DNA from 3 places in the Brevibacillus sp. HB1.1 genome. Region 3 is predicted to be linked to each of the others. Evidence: riboswitches for the same ligand, from Rfam matches in the RefSeq annotation. Region 3 holds a riboswitch; each other region holds the start of a gene.
The links. A riboswitch is a leader RNA that binds a small molecule or an ion and turns the genes downstream of it on or off. The one in region 3 is predicted to bind cyclic di-AMP.

Region 1: linked by a shared signal. The riboswitch ahead of HPY27_RS12255 (C40 family peptidase) and the one ahead of HPY27_RS24825 (quaternary amine ABC transporter ATP-binding protein) in region 3 are both predicted to bind cyclic di-AMP.
Region 2: linked by a shared signal. The riboswitch ahead of HPY27_RS05135 (CAP domain-containing protein) and the one ahead of HPY27_RS24825 (quaternary amine ABC transporter ATP-binding protein) in region 3 are both predicted to bind cyclic di-AMP.

What each region holds. Positions count from the first base shown of each region.
Region 1 covers NZ_JABMIV010000003.1:501,464-508,300, reverse strand. Annotated here, with positions in the region: gene HPY27_RS12285 (response regulator) at 1-377, opposite strand, end outside; gene HPY27_RS12280 (HAMP domain-containing sensor histidine kinase) at 385-1,533, opposite strand; gene liaF (cell wall-active antibiotics response protein LiaF) at 1,547-2,437, opposite strand; gene HPY27_RS12270 (class I SAM-dependent methyltransferase) at 2,452-3,030, opposite strand; gene HPY27_RS12265 (PspA/IM30 family protein) at 3,125-3,820, opposite strand; gene HPY27_RS12260 (LiaF transmembrane domain-containing protein) at 3,884-4,288, opposite strand; cyclic di-AMP (ydaO/yuaA leader) riboswitch at 4,608-4,747, shown strand; gene HPY27_RS12255 (C40 family peptidase) at 4,752-5,273, shown strand; gene HPY27_RS12250 (response regulator transcription factor) at 5,489-6,208, shown strand; gene HPY27_RS12245 (sensor histidine kinase) at 6,209-6,837, shown strand, end outside.
Region 2 covers NZ_JABMIV010000002.1:20,962-27,798, reverse strand. Annotated here, with positions in the region: gene HPY27_RS05160 (2-phosphosulfolactate phosphatase) at 1-72, opposite strand, end outside; gene HPY27_RS05155 (hypothetical protein) at 187-633, shown strand; gene HPY27_RS05150 (hypothetical protein) at 1,077-1,346, shown strand; gene HPY27_RS30725 (hypothetical protein) at 1,343-1,450, shown strand; gene HPY27_RS05145 (cold-shock protein) at 1,589-1,792, opposite strand; gene HPY27_RS05140 (rhodanese-like domain-containing protein) at 2,223-2,567, shown strand; cyclic di-AMP (ydaO/yuaA leader) riboswitch at 2,652-2,804, shown strand; gene HPY27_RS05135 (CAP domain-containing protein) at 2,812-3,585, shown strand; gene HPY27_RS05130 (hypothetical protein) at 3,650-3,805, opposite strand; gene HPY27_RS05125 (homoserine dehydrogenase) at 3,906-4,916, opposite strand; gene def (peptide deformylase) at 4,936-5,457, opposite strand; gene HPY27_RS05115 (aminotransferase class I/II-fold pyridoxal phosphate-dependent enzyme) at 5,636-6,837, shown strand, end outside.
Region 3 covers NZ_JABMIV010000012.1:26,170-33,006, reverse strand. Annotated here, with positions in the region: gene HPY27_RS24835 (glycine betaine ABC transporter substrate-binding protein) at 1-764, opposite strand, end outside; gene HPY27_RS24830 (ABC transporter permease) at 761-1,600, opposite strand; gene HPY27_RS24825 (quaternary amine ABC transporter ATP-binding protein) at 1,584-2,810, opposite strand; cyclic di-AMP (ydaO/yuaA leader) riboswitch at 3,205-3,351, opposite strand; gene HPY27_RS24820 (cation transporter) at 4,108-4,308, opposite strand; gene HPY27_RS24815 (heavy metal translocating P-type ATPase) at 4,373-6,793, opposite strand.

The DNA of each region.
Region 1 (6,837 bases), on a different contig from region 3:
TCCAAAACTGGCTCACCCGCCGCAGCAGAGCGGATTGCCTTTGCAATCTCGGCTGCACGCGAAGTCTTCAGCAAGTAGCTGAATGCCCCCGCTTCAATGACCGGATATACCTTTTCGTCATCAATAAAGCTGGTCAAGACGATAACCTTACTGGATGGACAGCTTTCACGAATACGCCGAGTCGCTTCCACACCGCCGATGCCTTCCATAACTAAATCCATCAAAACGACATCCGGGCGCAGTTCTTGCGTCATCCGCACCCCTTCTTCTCCACTGCCTGCCTCTGCTACGACTTCAATATCGTCCTCTGTAGACAAATAAGCAGCCAGACCCATCCGAACCATTTCGTGATCATCTACCAGTAGTACCCGAATCACCTAGCCTTCACCCTTCCCGTTCCGTCTGTGACATTAGAGGAATACGGACCTCAATTTGCGTCCCCTTCCCAATTGCCGAGTAAATCTCCATAGAGCCTCCGACCTCTGCTACGCGCTCTTGCATGCTGCGCAAACCGTAGGACGTCATTTTCTCCCCATCCGGATCAAAACCAACACCGTCATCCGATACTCGCAGGCGAACCTGCTCTTGCAGCGTAAACAGCTTCACTGTAATCTGGGTAGCTCTGGCATGCCGCAATGTATTGGACAAGGACTCCTGCAAAATACGGAACAAATGATCCTCAATTCCACTCGGCAAGCCTTCGACGTCTTCGATCTCCCAAGACAGCTGCATGGTATTTTTACGCGTCAGCTCATCTAAAAGTTCCAGAATGGCTTCCTTCAATGACTTGTTTTGTAACGTAGCCGGGCGAAGATGCAAGAGCAATGCCCTCATCTCCGCTTGTGCTGCTGCTGCCATCTCTTCGACCAATTCAATCTGTTGTGCTGCACGTTGCGGATTTTTTTCTACAAGCCGTTTCATCGCCGCAGTCGTCATCGCGATGGCGAACAGCTGCTGACTGACTGCATCATGCAGTTCTCTCGCCAATCTCTGTCGCTCCTCTGTTACCGCTGCATGCTTCAATTGCTCTGCGAGAGCCGCATTGTGGTTCGACAGCCGCTGCAAAGATGCCACTTGCTCTTCCCATTGTGAAGCCAAGCGATTGATCTGCCATCCTAATTCGCCGACTTCATCGACGCCCAATTCTGGAACCCGATACGACAGCATCCCGCGCCCAAGCTTCATGGCAGCTTCCCACAATACACTGAGTCTCTTTTTCAACAAATTGCCAATGATATAGGAAATGATCAATGCCACTAAGACACCTGCAGGCAAAGAGACAACAAAAGCAGCAAGCTGAATCAAGCCCTCTGGATCGGCAGGCAGATTGATGCCTATATATTCTTGAAGCCACCACATGAAGTTGCGGTCGCTAATCATTTCGTTGTACCACCGATGAATCCCGGGGTGGTCTCTCCATAAAAAGTATAGCCAAAAGAAACAAATAAACGCGGCAGTAATTGCACTGACGGCCAGTAACATGCCATAGCGCACGTATTGCCACTGAATACTTGCCAATCGCTGTCGACGCATCCGCCAGTACCTCCTAGATGTACTTGACTTTTATATCGCCGACAAGCAGCGAGATATGCAAGTTTACTTTTTGCAATGCTTCATCATACTGATCTGAACGAATCTTAACACTGCGATTGATACCTCCCTGACGGTGGCTTAGCACCTCCAGGTCACCAATACTCAACCCTGCTGTTACCGATACAGGAAGATCCACAGGGACATAAATCGTCACATCGCCTATCCAGCCCTCTACGACAAGAACTGCCTCATCCCGCATCAGCACTGCCCGGGAAAGATCAATCACAACATCCCCGATTCCATGCCAGACATGCAAGTGATTCAGTTCAAAACGCCCCGAGGTCAGGTGATAATCTCCAATCAGAGAACTGCGGGAATCTTTTGGCAACGTGTCGTCAGGTGATGAAGACATTCTTTCGTGATGTGGAATTTTGCCACCAACATGCTTCCATTTGTTCCAGCTGTCTAGCCAAGGGCGCTCCTCTGTGGAAACCTTCACGTCACTCGGAACACTCGCATCACTTGTCACAATCGTCTCCGCAGCAGATGAGGTCCCCGTATCACCCAATGGTTGATTCACACGGTGATCTCGTCTGCTGTTCTTGCCCCGAATCAACTGAAACCCGAAATAAATAAACACGATTGGCACTGCAATCTGGAACAAATCATCAACCCCGACACCAAACCACATATCCATCGCGATGATGGTCCCCAGGGAGAATAGAATCCCTCCGCCAATCCGATTTTTCTGCCCCCACAAACGAAGGCCGAAATAAATAAGCACCATCGGCCACAAATCAAACAGACCGAACGAAATGATACCCAAACTGTCTAATAAAAGGCCGATTCCCGTAAAAATAATCAGGATACCAGCCAACATTTTGTGCAAACGGGACAGTTTCACAAAAGTCTCCTCTCTCACGCCCCATGCTGATCGTTTTCACTTTGACCATTACGACATGTATAGATGAATGCAGGCGGAATGTTCAACAGGGTAAAGTCGATCTTGACCCAGGGAAAACGACCCTGCAACTCAGCTTGGAGTTGTAGCGAATATTGGAATGTAATAAACAGGCCCCCTGGCTTCAGTACAGATTGAACTTCGTCCAGAATTGCTGCCCGCAGCTCTTGTGGAAAATTGGCGAATGGCAGACCTGAGATAATAACATCTGCACCTGCAAGGTTCTGCTCCTCCAAGTAAGACCTAAGTTTAGTCGCTTCCTCCCTGATAGGAAGATCGGGAAAACGTGATTGAAGCATAGAGCGAAAATGGGGATCTCGTTCCACAAGCACGTAATGTGTGCCGGGACGCAAGCGCTGATAGATCGTTTGGGTAAATGCCCCTGTACCAGGTCCCAGCTCCAGGATCACATCGGTTGAAGCCCAATCGACGTTTTTCAACATTTGCTCACATAAAAAACGAGAGCTGGGGATTATACTACCGACGCGTCCAGGCTCAGCGATAAACCGCCGCAAAAAGACCAAGAAGTCCTGCAAGAATCGTACCTCCTAGGGGAAAAGCAGCCTGATGTACACAGGCTGCCGAATTGACACAATCTATTCTACACCTAGTCCCCCAGTTCCTGTCGAATTAGGATTGTACTGGTTTGGCTACCGGTGTTTTTACTTCATTAATGGATGCTTTGATGCTGGCAAGTTCTGCATCGAGATCATCCTTTTCCAGTTCAGACAAAGCGTTCTCCCAAGCGCGGTTCGTTTGGCTCCATTGTCCACTCATTTGCGCTTCTGCTTCCATGCGCATCACTTTTTCTTCCATGCGGGCGAAGCCACGGCCTGCGGACTGATTGCCGATACCGACAACTGCTTGATTGACTTGCTTTTGTGTACGAGCTACTTGTGCACGTGCCATCAGTGTGAACCTTTTCGCACGCATTTTATAGAACTCTTCCTTCAGCTCAGCCAGCTTCTCACGCATTTGCGAAGCTGCCTCGGATGCTGACAGGTAAAGACCTTCGTATTCCGCTGCACGGCCTTCGTACTGCTTCTTGTCAGCGAGTGCTCGACGAGCCAACTCGTCTTCTCCCTCAGTCAAGGCGAGCTTGACTTGACGATCGCGTTTTTCAATCAGAGCATTGGCTTCATCCAATTGCTGGCGGAATTTCTTTTCCAGTGCAACCTGACGGGCAACCGCTACTTCAACTTGTCCGATTTCTACTTCCATGTCACGCATATATTGATTCAGCATTACTACCGGATCTTCCATCGAATCCAATGCATCATTCACCGAAGCTACTGTCAGGTCACGCAAACGTTTAAAGATACTCATTATTTTTTCCTCCTCATCATATCACATCATATTGTTCATCCAAAAGACTCTTGCGACGTAGCGTTATTGTTGTCTTCGTGTTACATGTTTCTCCCAAGTGTCTAGCGTATCTTCCTTTAATACTTTTTGGGCCCATTCACGCTCCCAAGTAGGTGGAGCTTGCTTTGGTTCTTGACTGGGACGCAGTAAGCGATATCCCAGATAAATTACCCCAATGGCCAGAAGCGCGTGAAACAGTAGGTCAAGCTTGCCAATCAGCATCAGGAACCCGAATAGAAAGACGAGGATTCCCCAAAAGCGTGAACCGGTTTGTCCCATAATCTTTTTGGCACCGTATATCATGATCACACCGGGAATGATGAACCCGAGCAAGTCTCCGATATCGATACCCACCAGATCTAGAAGAACCAACCCACCGACTAGCAGCAGAACCAGCCCGAGTAGAACTTTGCCAGACCGTTCGCTCATTACTCGCTTACCTCCATTCGTTTTGCATGTGGTGCTTGTGGAACGTTATGCCCTTATTGTAGCCCTCGGTATAGGCTTCCCATAACGGGCGTGCGGTTGGTTTTTCCCTCCGCCCTTGGACGGAGACAATTTCCTGCCCTAATCGGACGAGCTGTCGCGCAAGGCAGAACAAGCCTGCGTCGAAAGGCGGCTTGCTCTGTCGAGCGAAAACGTTACAGCATTTGACGGTAATTTTGTGACGAATATGTGAACTAACGGATGAAAAAGAAGGAAAAAAAGGACTGGCGTAGAATCTTCGTAAGAGTGCGTGTAAAAAAACATCGAAAAATAGCCGAATTCCGCTTGGCGGAAACGGGGGAACCACGTTTTTGGGGTGAATGGTTGCTACTCCTAGCAGCCTAGGGCGTCCTTTCGACCGAACCCTTCAGCTAACCTCGTAGGCTCACGAAGGGAGCAGTTTCTTTTGCGCAAGGTGGTTTTATCTTTATTTATGGCTGGAATGCTTGCTATGGGGGCAGGCGCTGCACAGGCTGCTGAGGAGAATTCTCTCAATGAAGTAGTCAGCGACTTGTACGGTACCCCTTACAAATCTTCCGGCTCGTCCAAAAAGGGCTTTGACTGCTCCGGTTTCACGCGCTACGTATTTGATGCGTTAGGTGTAGACCTGCCTCACAATTCTGCTTCCCAGTACGAATTAGGTACAGAGGTAGCCAGAAAAGATTTGCAGCCAGGCGATCTCGTGTTCTTTAATACGAACGGTCGCAGCATTTCTCACGTGGGTATCTACATTGGAGACGGCACATTCGTGCACTCGGAATCTGGTCGTGGAGTCGTCAACACCAAGTTGAACGATCCATACTACTGGAGCAAACGTTATGTAGGCGCTAAGCGTCTCAGTGCTCCTGTTCTAGCGAAAGCAGAAACTCCGAAAAAGGTAAAAGCGGTGCAAGCTGCATCGTTGCCGGAAAAACCAGCTCAAAAATAGTCGTTCGGCAAAATAATAAAAAGCCAGGGACACAATGTCTCTGGCTTTTTCTGACGAAATTTAGTACCTGGTCTAAAGAGGTACCCTTACATATTAGAACAACTTAATAACTTACGGGGTTTCTTCCCCTGATGAGGTCAAAGCATGTTATGATAGACAAGACCCATTCTTTGAATGGTATTCCTTATTAATAGAAGTAACTGGGGGTTGTTCCGGTGAAAGATCACATTTTAATTGTCGATGACAATCTGGAGATTATTGAACTGCTAGAAGACATTTTGGAGAACGAGGGCTTCACCGTTTCCTCCGCAGAGAGTGGAGAAGATGCTCTCTCCCTGCTCAGCCAAGGAGAGCGACCTAACCTGATCCTTTTGGATATTATGATGCCCAACATGAGTGGCTACGAGCTCTGCTCTCAGATTCGCCGTGAGTGGGATTTGCCTATACTGTTTCTCAGTGCAAAAGGAAAAGCGGTAGATAAGGTAGTCGGCTTCGAAATCGGCGCAGACGATTACATCACGAAGCCTTTTGATACAGAAGAACTGCTCGCTCGCATTCGTGCCCACCTGCGTCGCTATGAGCGCATTCGCAAGCATACGGAAGAGCAGCCTGAGAAGGAAACAGCCTCTTCTCCGATTACCGTTTTGAAATTCAAGGACCTAGAAATTCATAAAGAAACGTATTCCGTTTATGTATGTAATCAAAAGATTGAGCTCTCTACAAAAGAATTTCAACTGCTCACATTCCTCGCAGAAAATGCGGGCATCGTCTTTACAAGAGAGCAAATCTATGACCGTGTCTGGGGATATGGTTATGGCTCGCTCAATACAGTGACCGTCCATATCAAAAACCTCCGGGAAAAGCTGGAAACAGAGCGTCAGTTTATTAAAACACAATGGGGGACAGGCTACGTATTTATCGGGGAGAAGCTTTAAATGAGCTTACGTAATAAAATTTTTCTCTCCTTCATTGCCTTGATCACACTCAACATCTTGTTGTTTAAATTTGTTTTTCAAGACATTATTGTCGCTCAACTCAAAAATGATCGGCATAATCAGTATCAGGCTGAGAAGGAAGCCGCAGAGAAGGTCATGCTCAATCAACTGCTTCTCGTCAGTAATTTCAAGGACCCAATCGAACGTTTGGAGCTTGAGAAGCAGTTGCCAGACGACGTGATGTACCGCATGCTCGTGAAGGATGCCAATGGAAACACCATCTACAGCAAAACATCGCGCGCCTATAATTTGAAAATGCCTTCTCCCTCCTCATCAAACCGTGGCGATTCTTCCAAGCAAAATGACCTCAAAGTGGTAGCTGAGTACCACTTTCAGCAGGAGCCACCGCGTACAGGGGAGATCGTTGTTTATTTCTACACAGATGATTACGACATGATGGCTACGACAGGGGTTTCCATGATGCTCTGGTTTATTTACGGAAGCATTAGTCTGGTGGGATTGGTTCTGCTCGCTTTGTTCGTTCGCTGGATACTACGGCCTGTGAACGAATTATCGCGCGTCACCCAAGAAATCCAGGAAGGGAAACGGTTAGTGACATTTACGTATCG
Region 2 (6,837 bases), on a different contig from region 3:
TTCGTATCCCCAATCAAATCGAGCCGTATAGTTTAGTTGTTTGCATACAGGCGTTTCTCCCAAAACCTCCACCATCCTCTATCAAAAATAGTTACTCGTCCCCTTACGTTCGCCGTTACAAATCAAGGCAAGAAACAATATCGTATTATTGTCCCACTAGAATACTCAAGAATGGAGTGAACATGGATGTCTGAAATCGAATACGACGACGATCAAGGTGTTACTGAAAAAAGAAGTCACAGACGCCCACGAAGAAATACTGTGAGAACAACTGGTATTTTGCAAAATAACCTCGCTGTTGCTCTCACCGCTCACCTCGACCTCGTAAATCTGAACACAGAAGAGGTTGAAGTACGTGTGCAAGTATTGAACTGGGGTAATGCAGTTACGCAAACGAATCCAGTTAGCACCTTGCTTGACATCACGCAATTTATCCCTGCGAATACTCGCACTGCTTTCAATGCGCTGGTCCCCGCTTCTTTCCACTATGAAGTGCGCCTTACCGTAGCAGAAAACAACAGAAATGTCCTTCTCACCACTTATGGCCGTACTTCTATCGGTGGCGGTCAAGTTGTTGGTCTTTCAGTTCTTGACAGTCAATTCCAAACTGTCGAAATCGAAACTTGTATTTAACTACTTTGTAGGAAGAAAATGAGGAATTATGGTGGGACGCCATAGTTCCTTTTTTTATCCATTCGCATGCAGGAACAGGCGCTGAGGACGATCCCAACCCCTTTTATAATGCTCCCATAGACTGAGACACGGGAGGTTAAAAAATAAGTTATAATAAGAGCATGGAAAAACGGAACCAATATACCTCAGAGTTTAAAACAAAGGTTGTCCTGGAGGTCCTCCGGGAGGAGCAGACCGTGAACGAAATTGTTGGCAAGTACGAAATGAGTCTCTAAATGAAGCAAAACCCGATCAATTTTACGTCCATACTATCGAAAAAATCGCATCCTAAAAACAAATAACGAATTCAATCGTCGATATATCGTACTTGAGGGTAATAATAATGTGCTTTATGACTTAACTTCTGATGTAATGAAAAGATAATTTTAAGGGGGAAGAAAGTGGTGAATAATCAATGTAATTTAAAATGGGCTGATTTAAGCGATCCAGTTAAAACGATAATAGAACACATTGATATCAATTGTTGTGATGAAGATTTTCAAGTTGGAACTAAGCTAAATATACCGTATTTTAAGGGGAGATTCACTCAAGAAATGGCAGATGCAATTCTCGAATATCAATATTCAACTGAAAATTTAAACGAAAATTGTTATTCTGCCGAACTGCAAGATGGTGTATTGATGATAAAATTCGTTAAGAGTTCAGAGAGATAGCTCGTTATGTCCAATTTTATAACCAGGAGCGCCCTCATCAATCTCTAAATGAAGCAAAACCCGATCAATTTTACGCCCATACTATCGAAAAAATCGCATCCTAAACACTAGGACTACGAAAAGGAGGACACAACTTATTCCTCAAAAAATCGTGTCTTGACAACGGGGAGCATTACATTTTACTACTACGACCACGACAAAAAAAACTGCCCTCGAAAGGACAGTTTCTTTTAAAAGGAGACTTACAGTTTTACTACGTTCTCAGCTTGTGGGCCACGGTTGCCTTGAACGATGTTGAATTGAACTTTTTGACCTTCGTCCAAAGTTTTGAAACCGTCACCTTGGATTGCGCTGAAGTGTACGAATACATCGTCTCCGCCTTCTACTTGAATGAAACCGAAACCTTTTTCTGCGTTAAACCATTTTACTGTTCCGTTCGTTTGCATTTAAAAAAACCTCCAAAAATTCAATTTGAATATGCTAGTCATATTTACCGAAGCAAATAAAGCTCACATATCATGAAGGAATACCAGATCATGTGCTATGATACGCCTTCATGATACGTGAATTTTACCTACTCAGCAAATATACAAATGTCATGGGACGGAACTGCAAAATTAAAAACTAAACCTTTTGAAAACCTAAAACAATGAAAGCCCTTCCTCTCTTCCATCCTTGCGGCTCCGATGACCGCGCCAGTGTGAATCGGGGATTCAAAAATGTTATCCATCAGCATACAAACACCTCGATGAATGATTAGGTATCAATTTTTCAAGTAGCAATCTCATTCTACCATGGTTGTCCAAAAAAAGCAACCGTTCACCCTTATAATGGGAAGGCGATACTCTGTTACAATAGCATTGGGAGGGATTTCATTTGCAAAATCATACTTTGACAACCATTCAATTATCAGAAATGCTTGAAAAGAAAGTGCCTGTACTATTAGTGGACGTACGCGACGTCGAGAAATTTATCACCGGCAGCCTCGTTCACGAAAATGCATCGACCCGAAACGCACCCTATCTTCTAATGAAAGAACAGGACAAGCCGTTCGATGAAGAAACCGAAAAACTTGCGCAAAATGTGCAGATTGTTACTGTATGTACAACCGGTAACAAAGCTCAAAAAGCTGCCGCTCTTCTTCGTGAGCATTGTTTTCAAGCAAATGCATTGGAAGGCGGCTTAACCGCATGGAAGGAACAATCAAACGGAGCGAAATGAGCCTAATTTATCAACGATTCTAGCTTTTTGCCATATATTACTCCTTTATTTCGATTGGGATTGTCTGATATCGTTGTTCATGCCAAACGAAATAAGCCGAGACTTTCTGAAAAGGAAGTGCGGGGGACTTTTTAGTGGATGAGCAATTCCACATGGGGTGAATCGCCGAATTGGCGTAGGGTTGTTTCCTCAACCCGAATCCGACAACTAACCTCGTAGGCAAAAAAAAGGAGAGATTTGTTTAATGAAACGTTTTGGTTCTGTTACAATCGCGATGACTCTTGGTCTAGGCTTGGCTTTGACAGGGTTTGCTTCTTCTGCTTCCGCAGCATCTAACTGCCCATTGAAGAACGGACAATTCCAATTCAATGTGGGTCAAAATATGGGACAATTCCAAAAAGCACCAAATGCACAACAGTTCTTTAACTTTTATCAAAAGCAAGGCTTTGTTCCTGGCCAGTCACAAGCAGTACAGCCGATGCAACCTGTTAAGCAAGGACAAGCTACACCTGTACAACCATACCCAATTCAACCAGGATCTTTTCAATCAGCACCAGTTCAACAAACACCAGTTCAACCAGCACCAGCGCAACCTAGAAATAACGTCACTCAGCCTGCCGCTCCAGTAAATCAAGCGGAACAAGGAAAAACTGGTGATTTTGCGAAACAAGTCGCGGATTTGGTGAACCAAGAACGTGCAAAAGCAGGTCTCAAACCAGTTCAAATGGATGCAGCATTGTCCAAAGTAGCTTTGGCAAAAGCACAAGATATGTCTGCTAACAACTATTTTGACCACAACAGTCCAACGTACGGTTCCCCATTTGACATGATGAAGCAGTATGGTATTCAGTACTCGACTGCAGGTGAGAATATCGCCATGGGTCAACAGAGTCCACAAGAAGTTATGCAACAATGGATGAACAGTGAAGGTCACCGCCAAAACATTATGAACCCTGCGTTCACAAAAATTGGTGTAGGCGTCACAAATGGCTACTGGGTACAAGAATTTATCGGATAAAACGCATTGTACGAAACGAAAAGCCGGTGTCTCTTAATCGAGACCCGGCTTTTTCGTGTAGGCATCATTCCTGCTGTGCTTCGGATGCCTGCTTTTTGGGGGTACAGCAGCAGCTATCCTGCTCATTTACCAAAGCGACGTTCTTTTGATTCATTTTTTGCTTGGTTGGGTAAGCAGATACTTGCTGCAGCTCGGCATTGACATCAGACGATTGGTTCATCCGTATGGCCCCCTTGCCGTTTTTTGTGGTGCATCCTTAGTATGCTCGCGGTTGTAAAGGACTCATTCCTAAGGAACACTGGAAGCACATGCAAATGAACCTATCTGCTAATGATATGTTCAAGGTCTTTTAAGGCAGCCGCTGCTGCCGCGACAGGATCTGACTTTCCTCCAACGACCAATAAATCCCCCATGACATCTGTTTCTACCCGTATGGCTTTTGTCGTACCTGATACAGATGCAAATGGATGGGTAAGATCCACTGCACAAAGCTCCACTGCTATAGAAAATGTGCCATTTGCTTCCTTTTGGATGGTTCCGATCAGCTTGGGAATCTTCGTATGCTTTTTCCATTTCTCGATTTGTAACGAGGTTATTTCGCGAATACTTGCGCGTGCGATATCAGTCAGATTTACTTGCGCACCAAAAGCGGCGTTTGCCAAGATCGTGAGCTTTGAAGCTGTATCCCAACCATCGATGTCGTAAGAAGGGTCCGGTTCGGCAATCCCCAACTTCTGAGCGAGCTCGACTGCTTCCGCACAGGTGAGCCCCTCTTCCATCATTTTTGTGAGCACGAAGTTAGTCGTTCCCGTAAAAATGCCTTCGACTCGTTTCACTTCACAGCCTGCCAAGTTATACTGCAATAGATCGATCGTCGGCAGGGCTGCTGCTGTTGCTCCACTCACTTTCAACGCGACGCCATGTTTTTTGGCTAGAGCGGCTAAGCCAGCATAATCGACAACAAGCGCACCTTTTGAAATCGCGATTGCATGTATAGCATTTTCCAATGCATAACGAATAAAAGTAAGACCGGGTCCTCCCTCTTTTTCAGAAGGACCAGCCTCGATGAGCACATCCGCTTGAACCGATTGGATAAATTCCAGCGCGTTCCATGATGGGTTCTTTGCTTGTTTTGTATGTGCATAGTCTTCCCATTTTCCTGAATCAATTCCGTTCTCATCATAGAGACCGGAAGCCGAACGAACGACTCCCACGAGTCTGACATCCGCTTGATATAGCTCGCGGTATCGGTCCCGTCGCTGCTCCAGCAGTCTGGCTACCTGCTGTCCTACTGTTCCAAAGCCTGTTAACATAATATTCCAACGCTTCATGAGTCAATCTCCTTGCTGTTTATGCTCTGTTTCTACTTTTAGTCTGTATCCGGTGCAAGTCCTTGCGATTCAGTTTCTTTCCTGTTTTTGCTGAGTAGAGCTCTTCTGTATGATCAATAAACAAAATTCCTTCCAAATGGTCCATCTCGTGCTGAATACACCGAGCGAGAAAATCTTCGGCTTCGATTGTCTTTGTTTCTCCTTGGCGGTTCAGCGTCTGAACTTTGACATAATTCGCCCGACGAACGATTCCAAACACACCCGGTATCGAAAGACAAGCTTCTTGCCCTTCCTGCTCACCTGATTTTTTCATCCATACCGGATTGATCAGTTCAATCAAGCCGCTACCACAATCCATCACAACTAAACGCTTCGGGATGCCAATCTGTATCGCGGACAAGCCTGCTCGACCTTTCCCAGCGTAAATCGTTTGGGCCATATCATCCAAAATCTTTTCAACCTGTGGAGTAATGGACGGTACTCTTTTTGAAGTTTCACGCAAGATAGGGTCCCCCAGGCGAACGATCCTGCGTTCAGCCATTTCCTTCTCCCTCCCGCATTACTCAGTTTTCGATTTCAAGGTAGCAAATCCGTTCCTCGCTGTCAAAAGGAACCTCGCAAAATCTGAAATATCCCGCTGGGCAAGGGTGACAAATGCATGTAGATACGCTATCTTTATTGGTAAACATAGATGTTTTCAAATGAAGAGGGAGGCTATCATGCATTCATTGGCATCAACGCTGAACCAAACCATCCAGCGGGAAAACCCGCACGTGTATGAAATGCTGTCTGACATCGCGAAACTGATTTATTTCCCAAAAGAAGGGATTCTCAGCCAGTCGGCAGAAGCGAAAGCAAAAGCGAAAAAGTACAACGCAACCATCGGGATTGCACTGGAAAACGGTCAACCGATGCACCTTAAGGTCATCCAGGATAACCTGTCTGCTTACCAACCAAAAGACATTTACGAGTATGCTCCCCCAGCGGGAAAGCCTGAGCTGCGTGCAGCATGGCGTAAAAAAATGATTGAGGAACAGCCTTCACTGGCTACCCATACGTTTAGTAACCCAATCGTTACAAACGCATTGACGCATGGCCTGAGCATCGTATCTGACTTGTTCGCTGACAGCGGCGACAGTGTCATCATCCCGGACAAAAACTGGGAAAACTACGAGCTTACTTTTTCGATCCGCCGTGGTGCGGAAATGGTCTACTATCCATTATATAACGACGAGATGAAATTTAATGCTGCTGCTTTGCGTGATGCCATTCTCGCACAAAAAGACAAAGGCAAAGCCATCGTCGTACTCAACTTCCCGAATAACCCAACTGGCTATACACCAGGTCCAGAGGAAGGAAAACAAATCGTCGCTGCACTCAAAGAAGGCGCCGATGCTGGAATCAACATTGTCGCAGTGACAGATGACGCGTACTTCGGCTTGTTCTTCGAGGACTCCATGCACGAATCTCTCTTCGCTAGCCTATGCGACGTTCACCCGCGCATTCTGCCTGTAAAAGTAGATGGGGCTACCAAAGAGGATTACGTATGGGGCTTCCGTGTTGGCTTTATTACGTATGCATCTCCATCCAGCGACTTGCTCAGCGCTTTGGAGCAAAAGACAATGGGAATCATCCGCGCGACTCTTTCCAGCGGATCTCATCCTTCCCAAACGTTCGTACTGCATGCAATCACAGCTCCGGAGTACAAAGCACAGAAGCAGGAGAAATTCGATATCATGAAAGGCCGTGCCAACCGCGTCAAGGAAGTGCTCGACAGCGGAAAATACGCTGACGTGTGGACTTACTATCCATTCAACTCTGGCTACTTCATGTGCCTCAAGCTAAAGACTGTCGAAGCGGAAACATTGCGCCAGCACTTGCTGGAACAGTATGGCGTCGGTACGATCGCTCTTGGTCAAAC
Region 3 (6,837 bases):
GCCACTCCTGCCCACATCGGTCCAGTCTGCACCTGACTCAATTCGACTTCATACCCCAGCTTCTGCTCCAGCACATGCTCTACAACGTGCGAGCTGGCAATCTCGGAATCCCATGCTACATAAGCGAGAGTCAGCTTCTCTCTTTGGACAGGCTGGATGCCCTCCACCCATTTCGCTACTTTGGCTTCGTTGTTTTTTACCCATTCCGCAGCGGCCACTTCCGGATCTTTTCCGTCAATCATTTGGACCATGACTGACTCCATATCGGCTGGCTCCCACCAGAACTTATCCAGAAACTGATAGGCAGCAGGCTGATCCTCTTTCAGCCCTTTGCGCACGATGGTATGGATTTGTTCCGCTCCGCCAAAGCCGTTCTTCGGGTCCTCCAAATATTTCAAATCCATCTTTTTAAACATCCAATGCGGCGTCCAGCCCGTAATGATAATCGGTTCCTTCGCTTCGTACGCCTTGATCAAAGCTGCTGTCATCGCTGCATCGGAGCCTTCAACAAGCTGCCATTTATCCAAGCCATACAAGTTCATGACTTCCTCTGTCTTCACCATCGAGCCTGCTCCTGCGTCGATTCCGATGATTTTGTAGTCGAGCTTTTCTCCTAGCGCGTTGTCCGACATCTCAGAAGGAATAGGACCGACTACCGTTGCTGTCGGTATTTGTGTGTTTGTGTTTTGACTGGAGCAGCCTGCGAGCCAAGCTGTCGCTCCCATCATCACTGCCAGTAAAGCTGGAACCGCTTTGTTCATCATATGTTTCTCTCCTTTTTTCCTGCATGTTGAGTAAGCCGATCCAAGACGATAGCGATGATCACGATGGATAGCCCCGCCTCGAATCCTCTTCCTATATCCACTTGCGAAACGGCACGATATACGTCTGCACCCAAGCCTTTCGCCCCGATCATAGCCGCTATGACCACCATCGACAGGGCGAGCATGATACACTGATTGACTCCCGCCAAGATCGTCGATTTCGCATACGGCAGTTGCACTTTCACGAGCTTTTGCCACCCAGTTGCGCCAAAGGCATCCGCTGCTTCCTCCATTTCCGCTGGCACCTGACGTATGCCTAAGTTCGTGAGACGCACAATTGGCGGCAAAGCAAAAATAACGGAGGCAATGACTCCCGGCACTTCACCCAAGCCAAAGAAAAAGATTGCGGGAATCAAGTAAACAAACGCTGGCATCGTCTGCATCAAATCCAGTATTGGCGTGACCAGATTGCGAAACGTATCGTATCTCGCGCAAAGAATGCCCACCGGAATCCCGATGGCGATCGAAATCATGGTGGCAGTGAGGACGAGTCCCAATGTCTCCATCGTTTCATCCCAGTACCCCAGGTTGTGAATGAGAGAAAGTCCGATAACCGTAAAGACCATAGACGCTCTCCCTGCAAAAACCCACGCAGCGGCCCCCAGCAGCAAGATGAGAATCAGCGAAGGTATCTCTGCCAAAACCGTGGAACAGTAAGTCACCATCGTAGAAATGACGATAGACACTGGATCAAACAATACCCCTTTGTACTGGCCCAGCACCTCCACGAACCCTTCCATCCATTCGCCAATCGGCAGCTTAGGCACGACGTCCATCACTCATCACCTCTGCTCTCTGGTGTTCTTGGACATTGACTTTGCCTACCAGCCCGCCTAGCACCGCTCCTTTTACGATGACACCCAACAAACGCTGCTGCTCGCCCACTACCGCAATCGGGACGTGCAGGTCTGCCATCATCGGGAACAAGCTGTGCAGACGTGCGTCAGGTGAAACAGTAGGGAGGTCGGTTTTCATAATCGTCTCCAGTGAATCCCCCGTACCGATCGCGAGTGATACGTCATACGCCGTAATCAAGCCGAGCAGTGTGCGCTTTTTGTCCACGACGTACAAGCTGGACACACCGTTATCCATCATGAGTTGCAGCGCCACTCGCGCCCCTTTGTCAGGCGTGATTGCTTCTGCCCGTTTCATCACATTTTCAGCAACGAGCACTCTGGACAGGTCGGCATCCTCGACGAACTTCCGCACGAATTCATCCGCTGGGTCTGCCATGATTTCTTCCGGGCGGCCGATCTGAATGATCTGTCCGTCTTTCATAAAGGCAATCCGATCACCCAGCCTCAACGCCTCGTGCAAGTCATGTGTAATGAACAGGATCGTCTTTTTCATCGTCATCTGAAGCTCCAGTAGCTCATCCTGCATGTCTTTTCGAATGAGCGGGTCCAGTGCACTGAACGCTTCGTCCATCAAGAGAATATCTGGATTATTAGCCAACGCCCGCGCCAAGCCGACTCGCTGGCGCATCCCTCCGCTCAATTGATCCGGGTACGCATTTTCCCACTCGGTTAATCCAACGAGCGCAAGCGCTTCCCGTGCTTTTTCTTGCCGGAGTCCTGGTGGTACTTGTTGAATCTCCAAACCGAACTCGACGTTTTCTCGTACCGTCCGCTGCGGAAACAGGGCGAAGTTTTGGAAAACCATCCCGAGCTTCTTCCTCCTCACCTCGCGCAAAGCCGATGCCTTCATGTCCACGATCTCTTCCCCGTCGATCTCGATGCTTCCACTCGTTGGATCAATCAGTCGATTACACAGTCGGATTAAGGTTGACTTGCCGCTGCCGGACAGGCCCATGATCACGAAGATTTCACCTTCCTCGACTTCAAAGCTGACCTGATTCACCCCGATAGACTGGCCCGTTTGCTTGTAAATTTGTTCTTTCGTACGTCCTTCTGCCAGTAGCTTCAAGGCCAGCTCGGGCTGCTTGCCGAACACTTTTGTCAGTTGATGGACCTTCATTTTGGGCATGGTATCCCTCATCCTTCGTTTTTTCGTAAATGCAAAAAGCCTGCGAAGTTTCCACACTCCAGCAAAACCAAGCAGGCACGCTTGATTTATACTCGTGTAAAAAATCCGCAGGCTTACGTAATACCTGGCATCCCTTTTCAGGACTCCCTGTACTCTGTCTTCCTGATTTCGATTGTCAGCGGTTTATCTCGTACCGACTGCCTCCCAGCGATCCACACGTTTTTCGATAACGTCTGTATGGCGTAAGCTGCTCATCGGTATTTCCATAAAAAATAGGCCGATCCATCCTTTTTCTCCAGAACAAAGGTCCCAAAGAAAAAGCCTGCATCGGCCTATCACACGCCCGCAAGGAATCCCCTTGTTGCGTATTATATGCCTAGACTTTATCCATCCATGACCTTCCCTGCTTTGGCCGACGAGGTTAGCTGACGGGTAGGATGGCAGAGAAGACTTTTCCTCATCCCTCCTGATCACTCAGGATTAACCCCAAAAGATTGGTTCCCCCGCTTCCGAAAATTTCGGAACTAGGCCGTATGTGTTGTTTCTTGATTAAGCTTGATTGTGATTTGATTATACGCTCGCTTCCAGTTATTGTGAACGTTCGTTTAGCACGGTTTTAACCGGACTTTGTCTTTCTTTATGAATCGGATTGGATTAGCTCTCGGTTACTCATTCGATTAAAGGAATCGTGCGTTATTCTCTCTCGCATGTGGGGTGGGGAGGAAACAGGAGAAAACGCTCAGCTTCTTGGAACACCTGCGAGGGAGCATCGGTGCCCGGCTTCGTGAAAAAAAGCGAAACCGCGTCCAAAGTAGTCCATTCAAGATGTGTCTCAGAGGTGGACGCTAAAGGCAGTTTCTCTTTTTTTCACTGCGCCTCGGTAGGTGTGTCCAAAGATCTTCGCTTATTTCTCCTGTTTCCTCTACGAGCTGTTGGGAGTCTACATGCATTTAATGAAGCACCCCCTTGAATGCTGCTTTCAAGATGTAAACAATAGTCGCTTGGGAAGAAGAACATTTCCAGTCCTAGCGCCTCTGGAGCCCAACTCAGCGTAGAAATGAATGGCGGGGGTTGTCAGCTTCAACCTCTGCGAATACATCTTCGAAACTCTACTTTTGAAGCGCTCCCGACATTCATTTCGGAGCGGACAGTCTAACCCCTTGCGGGGCGTAGGCCGAAGCGTAGACTGGAAATGGGCTTCTTCCCATCCCCTACAGCTACTCCAAGCAAAACAGCCAAAAAGCTCCCGCCTCATGGAATCAGGCAGGAGCTTTTTTCGATAGTAATAGCACGATGCTTAAACGACGTCGTAGCCTTGGTCTTCGATTGCTTCTTTTACTGCTTCGAGTGTCAATGTGCTCTCATTGTAGGAAACATCAACCTTTTTATCAGCCAAGTGCACTTTGCCTTCTGCACCCAATTCTTTCAATGTATTCTCGATGCGCGCTACGCATTTGTTGCAAGACATACCTTCTACGTTCAATGTGATATTTGTCATGATCAATCTCTCCTTACATTTTATGTTGTATAGGTAAGGCGGACAAAGCCGCTTGTTACTGTTGTTACAGCTTCACTCGTTGCAGTCTCAGTGCGTTGAGTACAACGGATACGGAGCTGAAGGCCATTGCAGCACCGGCAAGCCATGGAGCGAGGAAGCCAATTGCGGCAATCGGGATGCCCAAGGTGTTGTAGGCCAGTGCCCAGAACAGGTTTTGCTTGATGTTGCGGATGGTGAGTTTGCTCATCTCGATGGCGTCTGCGACACTGGTCAGTTCGCCGCGCATCAAGGTAATATCGGCTGCTTCCATAGCCACATCTGTACCTGTACCGATTGCCATACCGACGTCAGCGGTAGCGAGTGCAGGAGCATCGTTGATACCATCGCCGACCATCGCAACTTTTTTGCCTTGTTCTTGCAGTTTTTTCACTTCTGCGGCCTTGCCTTCAGGCAGGACTTCTGCGATGACGTGATCGATTCCTGCTTCACGGGCAATGGCCTCAGCAGTTTGACGGTTGTCACCGGTCATCATGATCACAGTCAATCCCATTGCTTTCATGCGTTGAACAGCTTGCTTGGAGGTCGGTTTAATCGTATCCGCTACGGCAATCAAGCCAGCGAGCTTGCCTTCGACGACTGCGAGCATCGCCGTTTTACCGGAGCGCTCCAGTGCCAGCATGGTATCAGACACTGCTTGATACGAAATTTGATGTTTTTCCAGCAAGCGGCGGGTACCGACGAGTACTTCTTTGCCAGCGACGGTTGCCTGGATACCGAAACCAGGAATGGCTTCAAAAGAATCTGTATTCGTCAAGGTGATTCCTTTATCTGCAATTCCGCGAACGATGGCTTGAGCCAATGGGTGCTCGGAATTTTTCTCAGCGGCGCCGACCAAAGAGAGTAGCTCTTGTTCTTCGATATCAATGGTAATGACGTCTGTCAGTTCTGGCTCGCCTTTGGTTACAGTCCCTGTTTTATCGAGGACGATCGTATCCAGGTGGTGAGCAGTCTCCAGATGCTCCCCGCCTTTGAACAGGATACCCAACTCAGCTGCGCGTCCAGAGCCCGCCATGATCGAGGTCGGTGTTGCCAGACCGAGGGCGCACGGGCAAGCGATTACGAGTACAGCAATTGCTTTTTCCAAAGCCTCACCGAAATTGCCAGGTATAACGAAGAAGTACCAGATCAAGAAGGTAAGAATGGCAATCCCTACGACGATTGGGACAAAAATCCCCGAGATGCTGTCAGCTACGCGCTGAATCGGTGCTTTTGTTCCTTGTGCTTCTTCCACTACTTTAATGATTTGCGCCAGAGCCGTTTCTTTTCCGACTTTGGTTGCCTGGACCTTCAAAAAGCCGTTTTTGTTCAAGGTGGCGCCGATGACGGTATCGCCTGCGGCTTTATCCACCGGAATACTTTCACCAGTCAGCATGGACTCATCCACTGCGGACTGTCCTTCCATGACGATGCCATCGACAGGTACTTTGTCGCCCGGCTTCACGTGAACGACGTCGCCCAGTCTTACTTCTTCTACAGGAATGGTCATTTCGACGCCATCCCGTACGACTACTGCTATTTTTGCTTGCAAGCCCATCAGCTTGCGGATCGCTTCCGAAGAGCGTCCCTTTGCTTTCATCTCAAACAGTTTACCCAAGACGATCAACGTGATCAGTACCGCACTCGTCTCAAAATACAGCTCCAGCATATGGCCGCCATGAGCACCGATGGAGTTGATCGCGACCCATAAACTGTAGAAATAAGCAGCTGAGGTACCGAGAGCAACCAGCACATCCATGTTAGCACTCTTGTTGCGAAGGGCTTTGAAAGCTCCCACGTAAAACTGTGCTCCGATGATGAATTGTACCGGTGTTGCCAATGCGAGCTGTACCCACGGATTCATCAAGATTTCAGGCAGCCAGATAAACGAGGTGAAGGAAAAGTGGCTCACCATCGACCAGAGCAGCGGGAGCGACAGAATCGCGGAAATCCAGAACTTGCGGGTCTGCCGTTTGATTTCTTCCTGGCGACGATCTACTTTTTCTTCTTCTTTGCCTTCTTCCTTGCGAGTCGCCTGATACCCTAGCTTTTCTACCTTTTGAATAAGGTCCGTCACACTTACCTGTGATGAATCGTACTCGACAGTGGCTGTTTCCATCGCCAGGTTCACGTTTGCCTTCAGAACCCCAGCTGTTTTGTTCAAGCCTTTTTCGATCCGGGTGGAGCAAGCCGCACATGTCATTCCCGAGATGTTTAGCTCCACCTTGTCAGTGACGACACCATAGCCGAGAGATTCAATTTTGGAGCGGATGTCGTCGATGTTCGTTTTCGATGGATCGAACACGACTGTGGATTTTTCCAAGGCCAGATTGACGTTGGCAGTCTCCACTCCCTCCATTTTTCCCAGGCCCTTTTCGATGCGCAGTGCACAAGCTGCGCAAGTCATCCCTGAGATTGCGACTGTTGCCTCTGCTGTTTTGGCACTCATATTAATCCCTCCAAATACCCTAAAGGGGTATATTTTATCGTATC